Regions from separate parts of the Mesorhizobium sp. ISC11 genome, predicted to be linked through region 2. Evidence: predicted binding sites of a transcription regulator. Region 2 holds the regulator's gene; each other region holds the start of a gene.
The links. Region 2 encodes PhoB, which activates phosphate uptake and scavenging genes when phosphate is short. Its sites were predicted from a motif close to TGTCATNNANCTGTCAT; they were not measured.

Region 1 (5,766 bases), 4.8 Mb from region 2:
GCCCATCGGCACGCCCTTGAAGACGACGATGCGCAGCAAGGTGGGATCGGGCCGCAGCAGAGCGAGGTTGGCGCCGGCCAGCCGCAGCGGATGCTTGCGCACATAGAGCACGATCAGGATGGCGATCACGCTAACCGTCTGGCCGATCAGCGTGGACGTGGCGGAGCCCGCGATGCCGAGTTCGGGAAACGGTCCGATGCCGGCGATGAGCAATGGGTTGAGCACGATGTCGAGGACGACGGCCAGCGCCATGAAGAAGAAGGGGGTGCGTGAATCGCCGGCACCGCGCAGCACGGTCATGACGAAGGACAGAAGGTTCATCATCGGCACGGCGACGAAGATGATGCGCAGATAGGAGCGCGCCAGCGGCAAGGCGTCGGCCGGTGTGCCGAGCGTGTTGAGAATGGCGTCAACCCAGATCCAGCCGCAGACCGCGAAGACAACCGAGACGAGGAAGAAGAACGTCGCGCTGGTGCCGACAATGCGGCGCGCCTCGGGCAGGTCGCGGGCACCGACCGACTGGGCCACCAGGATGGTGGCCGCCATGCCGATGCCGAACACAGTGCCGAGGATCAGGAACAGGACGAGGTTGGCGTTAGAGGTGGCGGTCAGCGCCGATTCGCCGAGAAAACGGCCGACCCAGACGGCGTTGATCGAGCCGTTGAGCGACTGCAGCACGTTGGAGCCGAGCACCGGCAGGGCGAACAGCAGAAGCGTGCGCGGGATCGGGCCGCTGGTCAGGTCGCCGGTGCGCCGGCGCGCGGGCATTTTTTCGTCCATGGCGGGCAACTCGGCGGATGGTGATTTGGATCCAACCCACGATGATATCGCAGGCGGGACCGAGATGCACCCTTGCGAACGCGCGGCTGAAAGGCCGCTGCCCCGTTCATGCCTGCCGCGAGCCCAGCGGACGCGCCAAGCGCGCCCGCCCGTGCAGTGGCCGTTACTTCCCGGCGAGACCCGGCAGCGTGACCTGATAGACCAGGAACATGGTGTCGACATCGGCGCCGTCTTCCGCCTTGTAGGGTGCGCCGACCTGAAAACCGTCCTGGGCGAGGAAGTCGTTGTCGTTGGCGACGAACAGGAAGTAGTCGTCGGGCAGCTTCGGATCGAGAACGCTGACCACCGACATCGCCTCCCACTTCTCCGACAGGTTGTTCTTGTCGTTCGGCGCGCCATTGTGCAGGCCGAAGCGGCCGAGTTCGCCCTTGTCGTTGATGTCGATGAACGGCGTCAGCTTGGCCGGCATCACCGACGGGTCGAGCACGCCCTTGGGCGCCAGCGGCTTGTCGGCGGCATCGAAGGCGCCGCCGGCGATGTCGGTCGCGGCCGAGACGTCGACGACGAAGATCTGGCGCACCAGCGAGGTGTCGCCCTTCAGCCCCTGGCCGTTGCCGCTGTCGCGCGCCAGCATCAGGAAGGTCTTGTCGGAGAGCGCCACGATCTCGCTCTGCGCGGCGATCTTGGTCTTGCCCTTGGCATCCTTGAACACCGGCAACGGCACGACATACTCATGCGCCAGTTTGAGGTGGGCGAGGTCGGACGCGTCATAGACCAGCGCACGCGTGTTCTGGCGCGTCGCGGGCGAATCGCCGCCATCCTGCCGGGGCGCCGATTGCAGCACCGCGATCAGGAACTTGCCGTCCGGCGTCATCGCCATTCCCTCCAGGCCCTGGTTGTTCTGGCGGCCGGTCTCGGGGTCCTTCGGATCGGGCTCGGCGGCACCGGGTCCCGGATTGTCCGAGGCGAAGTTCGGCGTGCCGTGGCGCATCGGCACGAAGGCGGCCGGTGGCTGGGTTGCCGACAGCAGATGCCCGTCGGCGGAAAACCGATAGATGTTCGGGCCGTATTCGTCGGAGATGAACATCGAACCATCGGGCAGCCGCACGATCGCCTCGTTGTCGAGCGCCAGCTTGCCATTGTCGGCTTGCGGCAGGATCGGCATGTCGCCGCTTGCCGCGCGCACGCCGTTGAGTGGGTCGAGGCCTGTGGCATCAGCCCCCTTGTCGTCGGTGAGAAGCATGGTGTCGGCGAGCGTTGCCTTGACGCCCGTCTGCTCCTGGCCGGCAGCAGGTGCCGCGCCCGGTGCGACCGGAGCAAATTCGATGGCGATCGTGTTGAGGCGCGGCCGGTAGTCGGTGGTGCCGACGACATTGTAGCCACGGTCCGGCAACAGCCAGAGCGAACCCCTGTAGCCGGCGGTGTCATGCGTCCAGCCTGATGCGTCGATCGCCATGCCGGAACCCGAGCCGAAGGTCTCGCCGAACTTGTCGCGCTGAGCGGCCGGGATGCGGCCGACGCCGACCAGCCCCTTGTTGACGAGGCCGCCGACGGTCGCGGTGCTGTCGGCGAGCGCCGGCGCCAAGGCGGTGAACAAGGCCAGCGCGACGCCAAGCGACGCGGGTCGATACAGGTGCTTCATGGATAATCCTCTTTGTGACGGATGTGCCGGAGCGGCCGCGGGACGAAAAACTGAAAGAGGTGCGACATCGATGATGCTGCGCAAGCCTCCCCGAAATGCGGTCTACGGCGCGAACATGATGCTTGCGTGACAGCGCGCAGTGCATGCCGGCGGTCGACGAAAAACGATGCGCGCGCCGGCACTGGACACTTATGTCCAGTGGATATATGCTCCAGTCTTCGGACCAACCGTGGAGGGGAAGCCTTGAAGTCGCACTACCGCGCAGTCGTCATCGGAGGTGGCGTGGTCGGAGCCTCGGTGCTCTATCACCTGACGCGGTTCGGCTGGAGCGATGTGGCGCTGATCGAGCGCGCAGAACTGACGGCCGGTTCGACCTGGCACGCGGCGGCAGGCTTCCATGCGCTCAACGCCGATCCCAACGTGGCGGCGCTGCAGGACTACACCATCAATCTCTACCGGGAGATCGAGGCCGAATCCGGCTGGGATATCGGCCTGCACATGACGGGCGGCGTCAACATCGCCAGCGATCCCGCGCGCTGGGAGTGGTTGAAATCAGCCTGGGCCGTGTTCCAGTCGGTCGGCATCGAGACCGCGCGCCTGGTCACGCCCGACGAGATCAAGGCGATCTGCCCGATCGTTGACGTCAACGGTGTTCTTGGCGGCCTGCATGATTCCAACGAAGGCCATCTCGACCCGTACGGTACCACGCATGCCTATGCGGGTGCTGCGAAGAAGCGCGGCGCCGACATCATCTTGCGCAACCGGGTCGTCGAGCTGAAAGCACGTGCCGACGGGCGCTGGGACGTCATCACCGAGCAGGGTACCATCATCGCCGAGCATGTCGTCAATGCCGGCGGGCTGTGGGCGAAGCAGCTCGGCCGCATGGCCGGCGTCGACCTGCCGGTGACGCCGATGGAGCACCACTATTTCATCACCGATGACATTCCGGAGATCGCAGCACTTGACAGGGAAATCGGCATCGCCGTCGATCTCGACGGCTTTTCATACCTGCGGCAGGAGCGCAAGGGTGTGCTGCTTGGCGTCTATGAGCAGAACCCAAAGCATTGGAACATGGACGGAGCGCCGTGGGACTACGGCATAGAGCTGATCCCGGAAGACATCGACCGCATCAGCCCGGAACTCGCCAAGGCGCATGAGCGCTTCCCTTGCCTGGCGACGGCCGGTATCCGCAAATGGGTCAACGGCGCCTTCACCTTCACGCCGGACGGCAATCCGATTGTCGGGCCGGTGCGCGGCCTGAAGAACTACTGGGTCGCCTGCGGCGTCATGGCCGGTTTCAGCCAGGGCGGCGGCGTCGGCAAGTCGCTGGCCGAATGGATGATTTTCGGCGAGCCGCAGGCCGACATCTTCGGCATGGATATCGCTCGCTACGGCGCCTTCGCCGCCAACCGCGAATATCTCAGGCAGACGACGCGCCAGTTCTATTCGCGCCGGTTCGTCATGACCTTTCCCAATGAACGGCTGCCCGCCGGCCGGCCGCTGAAACGCCCCGGCGCCTATGACGGCATGAGCGCGGCGGGATGCGAATGGACGGCTTCCTGGGGGCTGGAAATCCCGGCCTATTTCGCGCCGATGGGATTTGCCGAGAGCACGACGCTGCGGCGCTCCAACGCCTTCGACATCGTCGGCGAGGAGGCGCTGCAGGTGCGGCGCGCCGCCGGCCTCGTCGATATCTCGGCCTATGCGCGCTATGCGGTGTCGGGGCTGGGTGCGGAGGCGTGGCTCGACCGGCTGCTCGCCTGCCGATTGCCGAAGCCGGGGCGGGCCGGCCTGGCGCCGATGCTCGGCCATGACGGACGGCTGAAGGGCGACCTCACCGTCTTCAACTGGGGCGGCGGCTCTTATTGGCTGATGGGCTCCTACTATCTCCGGGAATTCCATATGCGCTGGTTCGAGAGCCATGCGGCGGAGGGCGTCACCATCGCCGACCTCTCCGACACGATGAGCGGCTTCCTGCTCACGGGGCCGAATGCGCGGGAGATTCTGGAGCGCACGACGCATCAGGATGTTTCCGGCGCAGCATTGCCGTTCATGGCCTGTGGCGCATTCGACATCGGTATGGTGCAGGCACGTGTGGCGCGGCTGTCGATCGCGGGCGAACTCGGCTTCGAAATCAGTTGCCCCGTGACCATGCACGCCACTCTGCGCGACACGCTGCTGGCTGCGGGCGAGGATCTGGGCCTTGCTGAAATCGGCTACTATGCGCTCAATGCGCTGCGGCTGGAGAAGAGCTTTGGCATCTGGTCGCGTGAATTCACGCAAGGCTATACGCCGGGCCAGACCGGCCTCGACCGCTTCATCGCTTTCGGCAAGAGCGACTTCATCGGCCGCGAAGCAGCGTTGAAACAGCGGGAGGCCGGCAGCGGCCAATGCCTGGTGACGCTGGAAATCGATGCGCTCGACGCCGATGCCAGCGGTTTTGAGCCTGTCTGGCATCAGGGCCGACGCGTCGGCTTCGTCACCTCGGGCGGCTATGGCTATACGGTCGGCAAGAGCCTGGCGCTGGCTCTGATCGACCGCGATTTCGCAGGCGAGGGCACCGCGCTCTCCGTGCATGTCGTAGGTGAGGAACGGCCGGCGCATGTCGTCGCGGCCTCGCCCCACGATCCCCTGGGCAAGGCAATGCGGCAATGAGGAGGATTTCCGATGGTCGATGACGCGGCACGGGACGGCAGGCGCGAGCGCCGGCGTGGACGCACGGGCGAGGCCGGCAGCGAAAGCAGCCGCCGTCCCAATTACCATTCGCTGAAGAACCCGTTCCTGCCGCAGCCGATCTTTTCGGACGACCAGGTGGCTTCGATCCACGACACGGCGCTGCGGGTGCTGGAAGAGCTCGGCATCAAGGTGCTGCTGCCGCAAGCGCGTGAGCATTTTGCCAATGCCGGCGCCCTGGTCGATCCAGACACCGACATGGTGCGCATCGGCCGTGACATGGTGACGGCGGCACTCGCCTCGGCGCCGAAGTCGATCCACGCTTACGCCGGTTCGCGCGCCCGCGATCTGACGCTGGAGCTCGGCTCGATGACCTTCCTGGCCGGGTGCGGGGCGCCGAACGTCACCGATCTCGAGCGCGGCCGGCGGCCGGGAACACTGGCGGATTTCGAGGATCTGATGCGGCTGGTGCAGCATTTCGATGTGCTGCATATGCTGGGGCCCTGCATCGAACCGCAGGATGTCGACAACCGCTTTCGGCACTATGCCGTCAACCGCGCGCAGTTGACGCTGTCGGACAAGCTCCCGTTCGTCTTCGCGCGCGGCACGCCGCAAGTCGAGGACGGGTTCGAGATGCTGCGGCTGGCGCGCGGCTTGTCGGAAGAGGAGTT
Region 2 (5,766 bases):
GCGCCGCTGCTGTTGATCGGCATGGTCGCCTTCGTCGCCGATCCACCGACGACGCCTTTCGATCCGGCTACCGCGCTGCCGGTGCAGATCTATATGTGGGCGAACGAGGCCGAACGCGCCTTCGTCGAGCGCATGTCCGGCGCCATCATCATCCTGCTCGTCTTCCTCATGGCCATGAACATCACCGCGATCGTGCTTCGGCGTCGGTTCGAGCGGCGCTGGTAGAAAAAAGGCATTTTGGTATGAACATCATGACCGAACAGTCCCTTGAAAACGCAGTGGGCGACAAGATGAAGTCGAACGAAGTGATCAAAATGCGCGGCGACAAGGTCGGCGTGTTCTACGGCGAGAAGCAGGCGCTGTTCGACGTCGATCTCGACGTCCGCCTGAACCAGGTGACGGCGCTGATCGGCCCCTCCGGCTGCGGCAAGTCCACCTTCCTGCGCTGCCTCAATCGCATGAACGACACCATCGATTCAGCACGGGTAACCGGCAAGATCACGCTCGACGAAGAGGACATCTACGACAAGAACATCGATGTCGTCGAACTCAGGGCGCGCGTCGGCATGGTGTTCCAGAAACCCAATCCGTTCCCAAAGTCGATCTACGAGAACGTCGCCTATGGGCCGCGCATCCACGGATTGGCCAAGCGCAAGGCCGACATGGATCAGATCGTCGAGTCCAGCCTGAAGAAGGCGGCGATCTGGAACGAGGTCAAGGACCGTTTGCAGGAACCTGGCACGGGTCTTTCCGGTGGCCAGCAGCAGCGCCTGTGCATTGCACGCGCCATCGCCGTGTCGCCCGAGGTGATCCTGATGGACGAACCGTGTTCGGCGCTCGACCCGATCGCCACCGCTCGCGTCGAGGAACTGATCGACGAACTGCGTCAGAACTATACGATCGTCATCGTCACCCATTCGATGCAGCAGGCAGCGCGCGTGTCGCAGCGCACCGCGATGTTCCATCTTGGCTATCTGGTCGAGGAGGGCGCCACCGACAAGATGTTCACCACCCCCGACGACAAACGCACCCAGGACTACATCACCGGCCGGTTCGGCTGATCTCTGGCATATGAGGGACGAAGATCATGGGTGAACATACCGTCGCATCTTTCGATGAGGATCTGGAGCAGATCAGCCAGCTGATCCGCGACATGGGCGATCTCGCCCGCTCGATGGTCGGTGGCTCGACCAGGGCTTTGCTCAATTCGGACAATGCGCTGGCGCAGCGGGTGGTTTCCGACGACGCCATCATGGATGCACGCCAGCGCGAGCTGGACGATCGTGCCATCACGCTGATCGCCAAGCGCCAGCCGATGGCCAACGATCTGCGTGCGGTGGTCGGTTCGATCCGCATGGCCGGCGACCTCGAGCGCATCGGTGACCTTGCCAAGAACATCGCCAAGCGCGTCGGCACTGTCGGGCTGAGCGTCACGCCGCACGACCTTTCGCATTCGATCGACGCAATGGCGCAGCTGGTGCTGATCCAGGTGCAGGGGGTCGTCGACGAGTATGCCGCCGCTGACGCGGCAGCGCTTGCCACGCTCAGAAACAATGATGAACGCATCGACGTCAAATACACATCGGTGTTCCGCGAACTTCTGACCTACATGATGGAAGATCCGCGCAACATCACGGCGTGCACGCACCTGTTGTTTTGCGCCAAGAACCTCGAGCGGATCGGCGACCACGTGACCAACATCGCCGAAAATGCCTATTATGTTTTGACCGGCACGCAGTTGCCAGCCAACCGTCCGAAGCAGGACGAGACGGCAATGTCCGCGCCAGCGGCATGACAGGGGTGACCAGCCGATGATCGCGCCACGCATCATGGTGGTGGAGGATGAGGAGCCGCTAGGCGTGCTGCTCCGCTACAATCTCGAATCCGAAGGTTACCAGGTCGAGGTGGTGACGCGCGGCGACGAGGCCGAAATCCGGCTGCAGGAGAACGTTCCAGACCTTCTGGTGCTCGACTGGATGGTGCCTGCGGTTTCCGGTATCGAACTCTGCCGCCGGCTAAGGATGCGTCCCGAGACCGAGCGGCTGCCGATCATCATGCTGACCGCGCGAGGCGAGGAAAGCGACCGCGTGCGCGGCCTCTCGACCGGTGCCGACGACTATCTGGTCAAGCCTTTCTCGACGCCGGAGTTCATGGCCAGGGTCAAGGCGCTGCTGCGCCGGGCCAAGCCGGAAGTGCTGTCCAGCGTGCTCAAGGTCGGCGATATCGTGCTCGATCGCGAGTCGCACCGCGTCTATCGCAAGAAGAGCGAAATCCGGCTCGGGCCGACGGAATTCCGCCTGCTTGAATTCATGATGCGCCATCCAGGCCGCGTGTTCTCGCGCAGCCAACTGCTCGACAATGTCTGGGGCGAGACGATCTACATCGACGAACGCACGGTCGATGTGCATGTCGGCCGGCTGCGCAAGGCGGTCAACAACGGCCGCATGCCCGATGTCATTCGCACCATCCGTGGGGCGGGTTACGCCATTCGCGAGGACTGAACTCCCTCGTTTGAACTCACGCCACGTTCTTGCCGCCGAGACCGGATCTCGCCTGCACGCCCGGCGCAAAAATCTCCTGATCGACGAAGATCAGCGCCCGCATGGCGCAGCCTTCGCGGATCAGCGGCAGTTCGTTCGGCTCGGTGTCGAAGGAAATCGACTTGGAATGCTGACCGCCGGCGGTCTGGGCAATCGCTTGCCGCAATGCCGGCTCGATCAGGTCGAAGGCGGCGGCGCTGACGCCGACCATGGCGACCGGCGCCGGATCGATCAGCGCAAACAGGCTGCCGAGGCCGTAGCCGAGCGCTTCGCCGGCCTTGCGATAGGCTTCCCGTTCGGGCCCGTCCCTTTCGCGGGCGGCGGCAGCCAGGGCGCGCATGTCGGCGTCGCTGACATCGGCGACGGGCTCTGCATCCTCGCCCATCTGCCGCGCGTTGCGCCAGATGGCATAATTGCCGGCATAGGCTTCGACGCAGCCGCGCCGTCCGCAGCGACACAGCGCGCCGTTCGGCCGATGGATCATGTGGCCGAATTCGCCGCCCGAGGAATGGGTGCCGGTGAACAATTCGCCCTTCAGCACCAGCCCCATGCCGATGCCGTGCGACAGGAGGATGGCGATGAAATCGTCGCGGTAACGATCGGGGTCGCGCCAGCGCAGCGCCACCGCCATCATGTTGCAGTCGTTCTCCATAATGGCGGGGATGCCGAACTCCTCTTCGAATATGTCGGCGAAGGCGATGTCGGTGTGCGGCGTGATCGGCGACCACAGCATGGCGCGGGCACGGGTGTCGGTGATGCCCTGGACGGCCAGCGCGATACGAGCGATGCTGCGCACGTCCAGGTCGGGATCTTCCAGGCGGCGCCGCACGATTGCCGTGCACTCACCGATCAGCGAGTCGCGCGACATCGTCAGCGTGTCGAGCCGACGCTGTTCCTCGGATATTACCTGGCCGGCATAGTCGATGACGGCGACCGAGAGGAAGTTCAGCGACAGCACCACGGTCATTACCGCGGCCGCTTCCGGATTGAGGCTGAGGCCGACCTGCGGACGGCCGCGTTTGAGCGAGCCGGCCTCGCTCGGCTTGCTTTCGGTCAGGATGCCTTCGACGATCAGGTCGGATGAGATCGCCGAGATCGTCGAATGGCTGAGGCTTGTGGTTGCGGCGATCTCGGTGCGCGACGGCTGTCCGGCGCGGCGCACCGCGGCGATCACCATCGCGCGGTTGCGGCGGCGCAAATCGTCGTGGCGGATTCCGACCGACATGCTCTTTCATATCCTCCCGGTCGCCGCGGTTCTTCCTGCCCTGGAACGCTGTCGGTGACGCGGTCAAATACTGGCAGAAGCCGCGCGCCGTGTCATTTATTTATTCCGAGGCCCGAAAAAAAATTCGAGACGACATCAAAATCCATCAGAATCGATGTTGACAGCGTTCGGGCGTTGGCCCAGTATTTTTTCGAGGCTCGAAAAAATAGGGCCTCTGTGCCGGCCCTCGGGCCAGTTTGGTCGCGCCATACGCGGCGCAGGGAGGATAATATGAAAAGATTCACAGCCGCCATCCTGGCGGGTGCCGCCATGTCGCTGACGCTCGCGTCTGTCGCGCAGGCGAAGGACAAGGTCGTCGGCGTTTCGTGGTCCAACTTCCAGGAGGAACGCTGGAAGACCGACGAGGCCGCCATGAAGACGGCGATCGAGGCCGCCGGCGACAAGTACATCTCCGCCGATGCGCAGTCCAATCCCGGCAAGCAGCTTACCGACGTCGAAAGCCTGATCTCGCAGGGCGCCAATTCCCTGATCATCCTGGCGCAGGATGCTTCGGCCATCGGCCCGGCCGTGCAGAAGGCGCTGGACGAAGGCATTCCGGTCGTCGGCTATGACCGGTTGATCGAGAACAAGGACGTTTTCTACCTCACCTTCGACAACAAGGAAGTCGGCCGTATGCAGGCCCGCGAAGTGTTCAAGGTCAAGCCGGAAGGCAACTACGTCTTCATCAAGGGCTCCGGTGCCGATCCCAATGCCGACTTCCTGTTCTCGGGCTCGATGGAAGTGCTCAAGGAAGCCATCGACAGCGGCAAGATCAAGAATGTCGGCGAAGCCTACACGGATGGCTGGCTGCCCGCCAATGCCCAGAAGAACATGGAACAGTTCCTGACCGCCAACGACAACAAGGTCGACGCGGTGGTCGCGGCCAATGACGGCACTGCCGGTGGCGTCGTCGCGGCGCTGACGGCTCAAGGCTTGGCCGGCACCGTGCCGGTCTCGGGGCAGGACGGCGACCACGCCGCGCTGAACCGCATCGCCCTCGGCACGCAAACCGTGTCGGTGTGGAAGGACGCGCGCGAGCTCGGCAAGAATGCCGCCGAGATCGCCTCGCAACTGGCCGACGGCAAGAAGACAAGCGACATCGCCGGCGCCAAGGACTTCACGACGCCGGGCGGCAACACCGTCAAGTCGCTGTTCCTGACCCCGGTTGCCATCACCAAGGACAATCTCAACGTCGTCATCGACGCTGGCTGGATCAAGAAGGACGAAGTCTGCGCGGGTGTCGCTGCCGGCACCGTCGCGGCCTGTAACTGATCCGGACCACTTCGAAATATCTGAACGCCGCGGCCCAAAAGCCGCGGCGTTTTCTCAAAGAATTGTGTTTCCGCATCATGCGGATAGCTTCTAGGCTGGGCTCCGGCATGCGCGTCAGACGGTCAGCCGGTGGGAGGAAATCATGACCGACACGACGTCCAACCCGCAGGCCGATACGGCGCGCGCGTCGGAACTCGGCGCCGTCGCCCGGTTCCTGAAGGCGACCGAGATCGACACCCGGATGCTCGGCATGATCGGCGCGCTGCTGGTCATCTGGATTGGGCTGCATGTCATTTCCAGCCTGCGCCTCGGCGTCAACCCGCTCGATTTCGACAGCCGCACCTTTCTCACGCCGCGCAATCTGTGGAACCTGTCGGTGCAGACATCCGCGGTCGCCATCATGGCCTGCGGCATGGTGCTGGTCATCGTCATGCGCAACATCGACCTGTCGGTCGGTTCCGCCGAGGGCCTGATCGGCATGGTGATGGGATTTGCCCAGGTGCATTTCCTGGTGCGTTTTGTCGGGCTCGAACTCGGCAATCCGTGGATCTGGGTCCTGGCGCTGGTCATCGGCCTGGCGCTCGGCCTGTTGATCGGCGCCTTTCAAGGCTTCGTCATCGCCTATCTCGAAGTGCCCGCCTTTATCGTGACGCTGGGCGGCCTGCTGGTCTGGCGCGGTGCTGCCTGGTG
Region 3 (5,766 bases), 1.0 Mb from region 2:
GAAAGGTGGCAGGCTTTTTGTCGAAGTGTCGGACCGCGGGCCGGGTTTCGATCCGACGGCACGGGTCGAGGGCCTCGGGCTCGCCGGCCTCAGGGAACGGGTCGAAAGCATTGGCGGACAGTTCGAAACCTTGACCGGGCCGCAAGGTACGCGTTTGGTGATCCGTCTGTCGGTCGAGGAGCAAGCATGACTGGGACCATTCGCATTGCCATTGTCGACGATCATCCCCTCTTTCGCGAAGGTGTGACGCGCAGCCTGTCGGAGATCGGAGGCTTCGAGATGGTTGGCGAGGGCGCCACGGCGCAGGATGCCGAACGCCTCGCCGCGACGATGCGGCCCGACATCTTGCTGCTCGACATCTCGATGCCGGGCGGCGGGCTGAGCGCGGTCGCAAGCATCCTCGCCAACCATCCCGCCCAGAAGATCGTCATGCTGACCGTCTCGGAGGCCAATGCCGATGTGACCAAGGCGCTGAACGCAGGGGTGAATGGCTATGTCCTCAAAGGCGTCGGATCGCGCGGGCTCGCCGACATCCTGCGCAATGTCGCAGCCGGCGAAAGCTATCTCTCGCCGACACTATCGGCCCGGCTGCTTTCGGATCTCCAGTCCCAGCAGCCGACCGACGGCTTGGCGGAACGGCTGCGGCAGCTCACCGATCGGCAAACGGAAATCCTGCGGCTGGTGGCGGAGGGGCTGAGCAACAAGGAAGTCGCCTTGCGGCTTGAGCTGCAGGAGAAAACCGTCAAGCATCACATGACCGGAGTGCTGTCGAAGCTCAATGTGCGAAATCGCACCGAAGCGGCCTTGATGATGCGTGAGTGGCGCGACCGCGACAGGCCTTCCTAAAGCATTTCACCGTTTCACGGAAACGGCGAGCTGCTCTAACTCTGTGACGCAATTCCCAAGGGAAAAGCGCTACGGGAAAACCGCTTCACACTTTTTCTAGAATTGCTCTGGGCAGGTCCGAAGAAATGCGCAGCGGTTTCCCGTCCCGGATTGCGCAAAAGCGCGTCGCGCCTCGGGACCGCAGCCATTGCGGTGCCGAAAACCGGGACGACGCCGGCCGGAAACGAGGTCACCTCCGCCGGGGGGCGGCGGAGGTGACGTGCAAAGCTGACCGTTGCCTGTTGGCCAGCTTCACAAGGCCTTGAGACGATTGGCATCGGCCGGCGTGGCCTGGCGGTCGATGATCGTGCGACCGAGAGCGTCCTTCATGCTGAAACGACCGTTCTCGAGCTTTTCCGTTATGCCGTCGGGATGCCTGACTGTGATCTTGTTGCCGGTCACGTCGACCTTGTCACCGGTCTTTGCATTGACATGGCTCCCGCTCTTACCCTGACTGGATCCTGATTTGCCGTTGTTGCCACTGTTGCCGTTATTGCCGCTGTTGCCGTTATTCCCATTGCCGTTGCCGCTGTTCCCGCTATTGCTTCCGCCGGAATTGCCGCCGTTGCCGCCCCCACTGTTGCCTCCGCCACCACCGCCACCACCACCGCCGCCACTGTTACCGCCACCCTTGGCGTATGCGCTGACGGTGTGGATGCCGGAAACGGAGCCGTCCAGGACAATTTGATAGGGCGCAATCGTCAACACCAGCGCCGCTGCCGATTTGAGCGCCAGCCGGCAACAACGGGTCGTGACCGATCTGTGCATTCTGATCTCCGACGACTGAGCCCGGCGCGCCCCACCCCAACGTTTGCAGTGCAACCAACATTGCCGAAAGACGCGGCGCCCGGAAGCGACCTCCGACCGTTGCGGTTGTCAACCAGGACCATTGCAAGCGCAAGGTTGGACTAAAGTCCCAAGTATATGCTACATTAGCTTCGCATGAACGGCGCCGTGACCGCCATCGCTAAACGGGAGGCTGGCTTTCCCGATGCCTGACGACGGCAGACGCCGAACATCAAGTCACCTCCGCCGGGGGCGGCGGAGGTGACTTGTCGAGCGTGCAGTTGCCCGTTGATCTGTTTTTTGCAAACGACTGATGTCGTCCGCCGTCGCAGGATGCGCGGCCAAGATGCCGCCTAAGGTCTCCTTTCATCTCGAACCGGCGATTCTGGAGCAGTTCCGGTCTGCGGGAATGCTTAGCCAGCGCTGCGCGCAATGCCTGTCGCGTCTGAAAGGTCTCCCGATGTCACGAAAATGTGATCCGGCGATTATAAGGGGGTCAAACAGGTACCCACGCTCCAGCCAATCCAACAGCCAGAGGCAAGCCATGACTGACCTTCGCTCCCCCGACACCCGATTCCGCACCAGCCTGCTCGAGGAAAACGACGGCCCGGCCATCAACGCTTCCGACAACCGCACCATGGGCGAGATCATCGCCGCGCGGTTCTCGCGCCGCGGCTTCCTCAAGGGTTCGCTGGCTGTCTCGGCCATCGCCGCCACCGTCAGCCCGCTGGCGCTGATCAGCGCCGACGAGGCCCGGGCCGCTGAAGGCTCGGCCTTCACGTTCGACGAACTCGAGGCCGGCATCGACGACAAGCACCACGTCGCGCCGGGTTACGATGCCGATGTACTGCTGCGCTGGGGCGATCCGCTGTTTGCCGATTCGCCCGACTTCGACCCGACGAAGCAGTCGGCCGAGGCCCAGGCGAAACAGTTCGGCTACAACAACGATTATGTCGGCTACATCCCCATCGACGGCTCGGCCGAACATGGCCTGCTGGTGGTCAACCACGAATACACCAATCCGCATCTGATGTTCCCGGGCATCGTGAAGATCGTCGAGAAGGACGGCAAGAAGTCGGCCGAAGTCGCACCCCTCTCGAAGGAGCAGGTCGATGTCGAGATGGCAGCTCACGGCGGCACCATCGTCGAGATCCGCAAGGCATCAGGCAAATGGCAGGTGGTGCGCGACGGCAAGCTCAATCGCCGCATCACCTCCAACACCGAAATGGCGCTGTCCGGTCCGGTTGCCGGCCATGACCGCGTCAAGACCAATGCCGATCCGTCCGGCACCAAGGTGTTCGGCACGTTCAACAATTGCGCCGGCGGCGTCACGCCCTGGGGCACCTATGTGATGGCCGAGGAGAACATCCATGGCTATTTCTCCGGCGAGTTGCCGGAAGGCCACAAGGAAGCCGCGAACTACAAGCGTCTCGGCATTCCCGAAGGCGCCTATGAATGGGCGGCGCATTACGAGCGTTTCGACCTCGCCAAGGAGCCCAATGAGGCCAACCGCTTCGGCTGGATCGTCGAGGTCGATGTCAACGACCCGACCTCGACGCCGAGGAAGCGCACCGCCATGGGCCGCTTCAAGCATGAGGGCGCCGAATCGATTGTCGCCAGGGACGGCCGCGTCGTCTTCTATCTCGGTGACGACGAGCGCTTCGACTATGTCTACAAGTTCGTGACCAAGGCCGCGTTCGATCCGAACGATCATGCCGCCAACAGGGACCTGCTCGATGATGGTACGCTGCATGTCGCCAGGTTCGCCGAAGATGGCACGGTCGAATGGCTGCCGATCGTCTTCGGCCAGGGACCGCTGACGGCTGAAAACGGTTTCACTGGCCAGGCCGACGTGCTGATCGAGACGCGCCGCGCCGCCGACCTGCTCGGTGCCACCAAGATGGACCGCCCCGAAGACATCCAGCCCAATGCCGTCAACGGCAAGGTCTATGTCATGCTGACCAACAATTCGAAGCGCAAGGCCGACCAGGTAGACGCCGCCAACCCCCGCGCCGAAAACGCCTTTGGCCACATCATCGAGATCGCCGAGGACGGCGGTGATTTCACCGCCGCCAAGGGCAAGTGGGAAGTGCTGCTGAAATGCGGTGATCCGGCGGTTGCCGATGTCGGCGCCACCTTCTCGACGGCAACGACGGCCAATGGCTGGTTCGGCATGCCCGACAATTGCGCGGTCGATTCGGCCGGGCGTCTCTGGGTCGCGACCGACGGCCAAGGCCCGAAAGCCACCGGCCGCACGGATGGTCTGTGGGCGGTGGACACGGAGGGGGCGGCGCGGGCAACCTCGAAACTGTTCTTCCGCGTGCCGATCGGCGCCGAAATGTGCGGTCCGCTGTTTGCGCCCGACGACCAGACCGCCTTCGTCGCCGTCCAGCATCCGGGCGATGGCGGCGAGGACTGGGAAGCGTTCGGCCGCCCGTCCTACTATGAGGATCTGTCGACGCGCTGGCCCGACTTCAAGCCCGACATGCCGGTGCGGCCGTCGGTGGTCGCCATTACCAGACAGGGCGGCGGCAAGATCGCGGTCTGATCGCCCTCCAGCATGGGGCGCAGCAGCGGAGCAGATTTGCACCGCTGCCGCCCCTTGAAGTCGCGGCATGGGGTGAAGTTGGTCAAGCCTCGGGAAAGATTGGCAATTTAAGCATGGCGCCCTAGGTCTTTATCAGGAGATCGCCATGTCGAAGTCCGTCTATGACCGTGGCTTGCTCAAGCCAGCCGATATCGCCAAGCTGCAGCGCGTGTTCGACGAGGCCTGCCGGCGGCGCGAGGCACATCCCGATTCCGCCGACGCGCGGGAAATCGCGCTTAACCTGCTCGCCCTGCACAATGCCGGCATGGTGGAAGAGGACATGCTGATGGAGGCCGTCGGTTTCCGGCGGCTGGAACCCAAATCAGCGTGATGCGCCGGGTTGGTGCGAGGCCGACCCCGCAATCCGTTTGGCGATCGCCTTGGCCAGGATGCCGGCATTGGCGAAGCAGCCGCGAATGCTCGGCCGCATGCCGGTGAACCACAGACCGGGCAATTTCGGATCGGCTTGCCCGCCGTTGAAGAGCGGAACGCCCTTGGCGTCGAGCACGCCGAGCTTGCCGACCATCGGCTCCAGCCCGGTGCGGTAGCCTGTCGCGGCAATGACGATGTCAGGATAGATCAGGCTGCCATCGGCCAGGATCACGCCGTCACGGGTGAATTCCCTTATGCCGGGTACGACGGTGATCTTGCCGGCCTTTATGGCGCTGACGGCGCCGTCGTCGGCGGCGATCGCGGTGTAATCCGAGGTCAGGCGGCTGGCGCCGCCCGCAGGCGCGGGCGGCAGGCCGAATTTGGTCAGGTCGCCGAAAGCCAGGCGCTGCGTCGCCGACATCACCGCGTCGGCGACCCGCAACGGCAAGCGAGCCATGAACGGCGAAAGCCGGTGCACGGCGATCTTGCCGATGCGCTTGGGCAGCAGGGCGGGACCGCTGCGGGCCGACAGCCAGATGGCGGCCGTGTCTATGCCGGCCAGATGATTGAGCGCATCGAAACCCGAATTGCCAGCGCCGACGACCAGCACTTTCTGGCCCGCATAGGCCTGTGCGTCACCGAAATCCGCCGAATGGATGATGCGCCCGACGAAATCCTTCATGCCTTTCCATTCGGGAATGAACGGCTGCCTGTCGCGGCCGGTGGCGACGACGACATTGCGGGCCAGCCGCAGGCCAGCGCCGGTCCGTACCGCCCAGTGATCGCCCTTGAAGGCAATCTCTTCGACAGCGACGCCAAACTGCACCGGCAGCCGGTTTTCCTCCCTGAAATCATTCATGTGGCGGATGACGACCGTCCGGTGCGGAAAGGCGGGGGTGCCGGGGGGATAGGGGAGACCAGGCAGCGAAGAAAGATCGCGGTGGGTGTTGAGATGCAATTGCTTGTGCCGCCGGTGCCATGGCTCAGCCAACCGGCTTTCCTTTTCCAGGATCGCCGTCGGCACGCCGGCGTTCATCAAGGCGTGCGCGACGGCCAGCCCGGCAGCACCGGCGCCGACGACGATTGCCGGCTCGACCTTGGCCGGCAGATCCACAACCGATCTGATTGTCGTATCA

Region 1: the regulator PhoB is predicted to act here: its motif matches at 2,538-2,554, upstream of RPF88_RS04050 (esterase-like activity of phytase family protein).
Region 3: the regulator PhoB is predicted to act here: its motif matches at 2,133-2,149, upstream of RPF88_RS22625 (PhoX family protein).

What each region holds. Positions count from the first base shown of each region.
Region 1 is NZ_JAVSPW010000001.1:800,281-806,046, forward strand. It holds gene RPF88_RS04045 (MATE family efflux transporter) at 1-768, opposite strand, end outside; gene RPF88_RS04050 (esterase-like activity of phytase family protein) at 944-2,422, opposite strand; gene RPF88_RS04055 (GcvT family protein) at 2,666-5,077, shown strand; gene RPF88_RS04060 (trimethylamine methyltransferase family protein) at 5,090-5,766, shown strand, end outside.
Region 2 is NZ_JAVSPW010000001.1:5,646,999-5,652,764, forward strand. It holds gene pstA (phosphate ABC transporter permease PstA) at 1-225, shown strand, start outside; gene pstB (phosphate ABC transporter ATP-binding protein PstB) at 243-1,061, shown strand; gene phoU (phosphate signaling complex protein PhoU) at 1,088-1,795, shown strand; gene phoB (phosphate regulon transcriptional regulator PhoB) at 1,812-2,501, shown strand; gene RPF88_RS27310 (ROK family protein) at 2,518-3,765, opposite strand; gene xylF (D-xylose ABC transporter substrate-binding protein) at 4,036-5,076, shown strand; gene RPF88_RS27320 (sugar ABC transporter permease) at 5,219-5,766, shown strand, end outside.
Region 3 is NZ_JAVSPW010000001.1:4,649,640-4,655,405, forward strand. It holds gene RPF88_RS22610 (sensor histidine kinase) at 1-190, shown strand, start outside; gene RPF88_RS22615 (response regulator) at 187-846, shown strand; gene RPF88_RS22620 (hypothetical protein) at 1,138-1,653, opposite strand; gene RPF88_RS22625 (PhoX family protein) at 2,216-4,219, shown strand; gene RPF88_RS22630 (hypothetical protein) at 4,365-4,589, shown strand; gene RPF88_RS22635 (flavin-containing monooxygenase) at 4,581-5,766, opposite strand, start outside.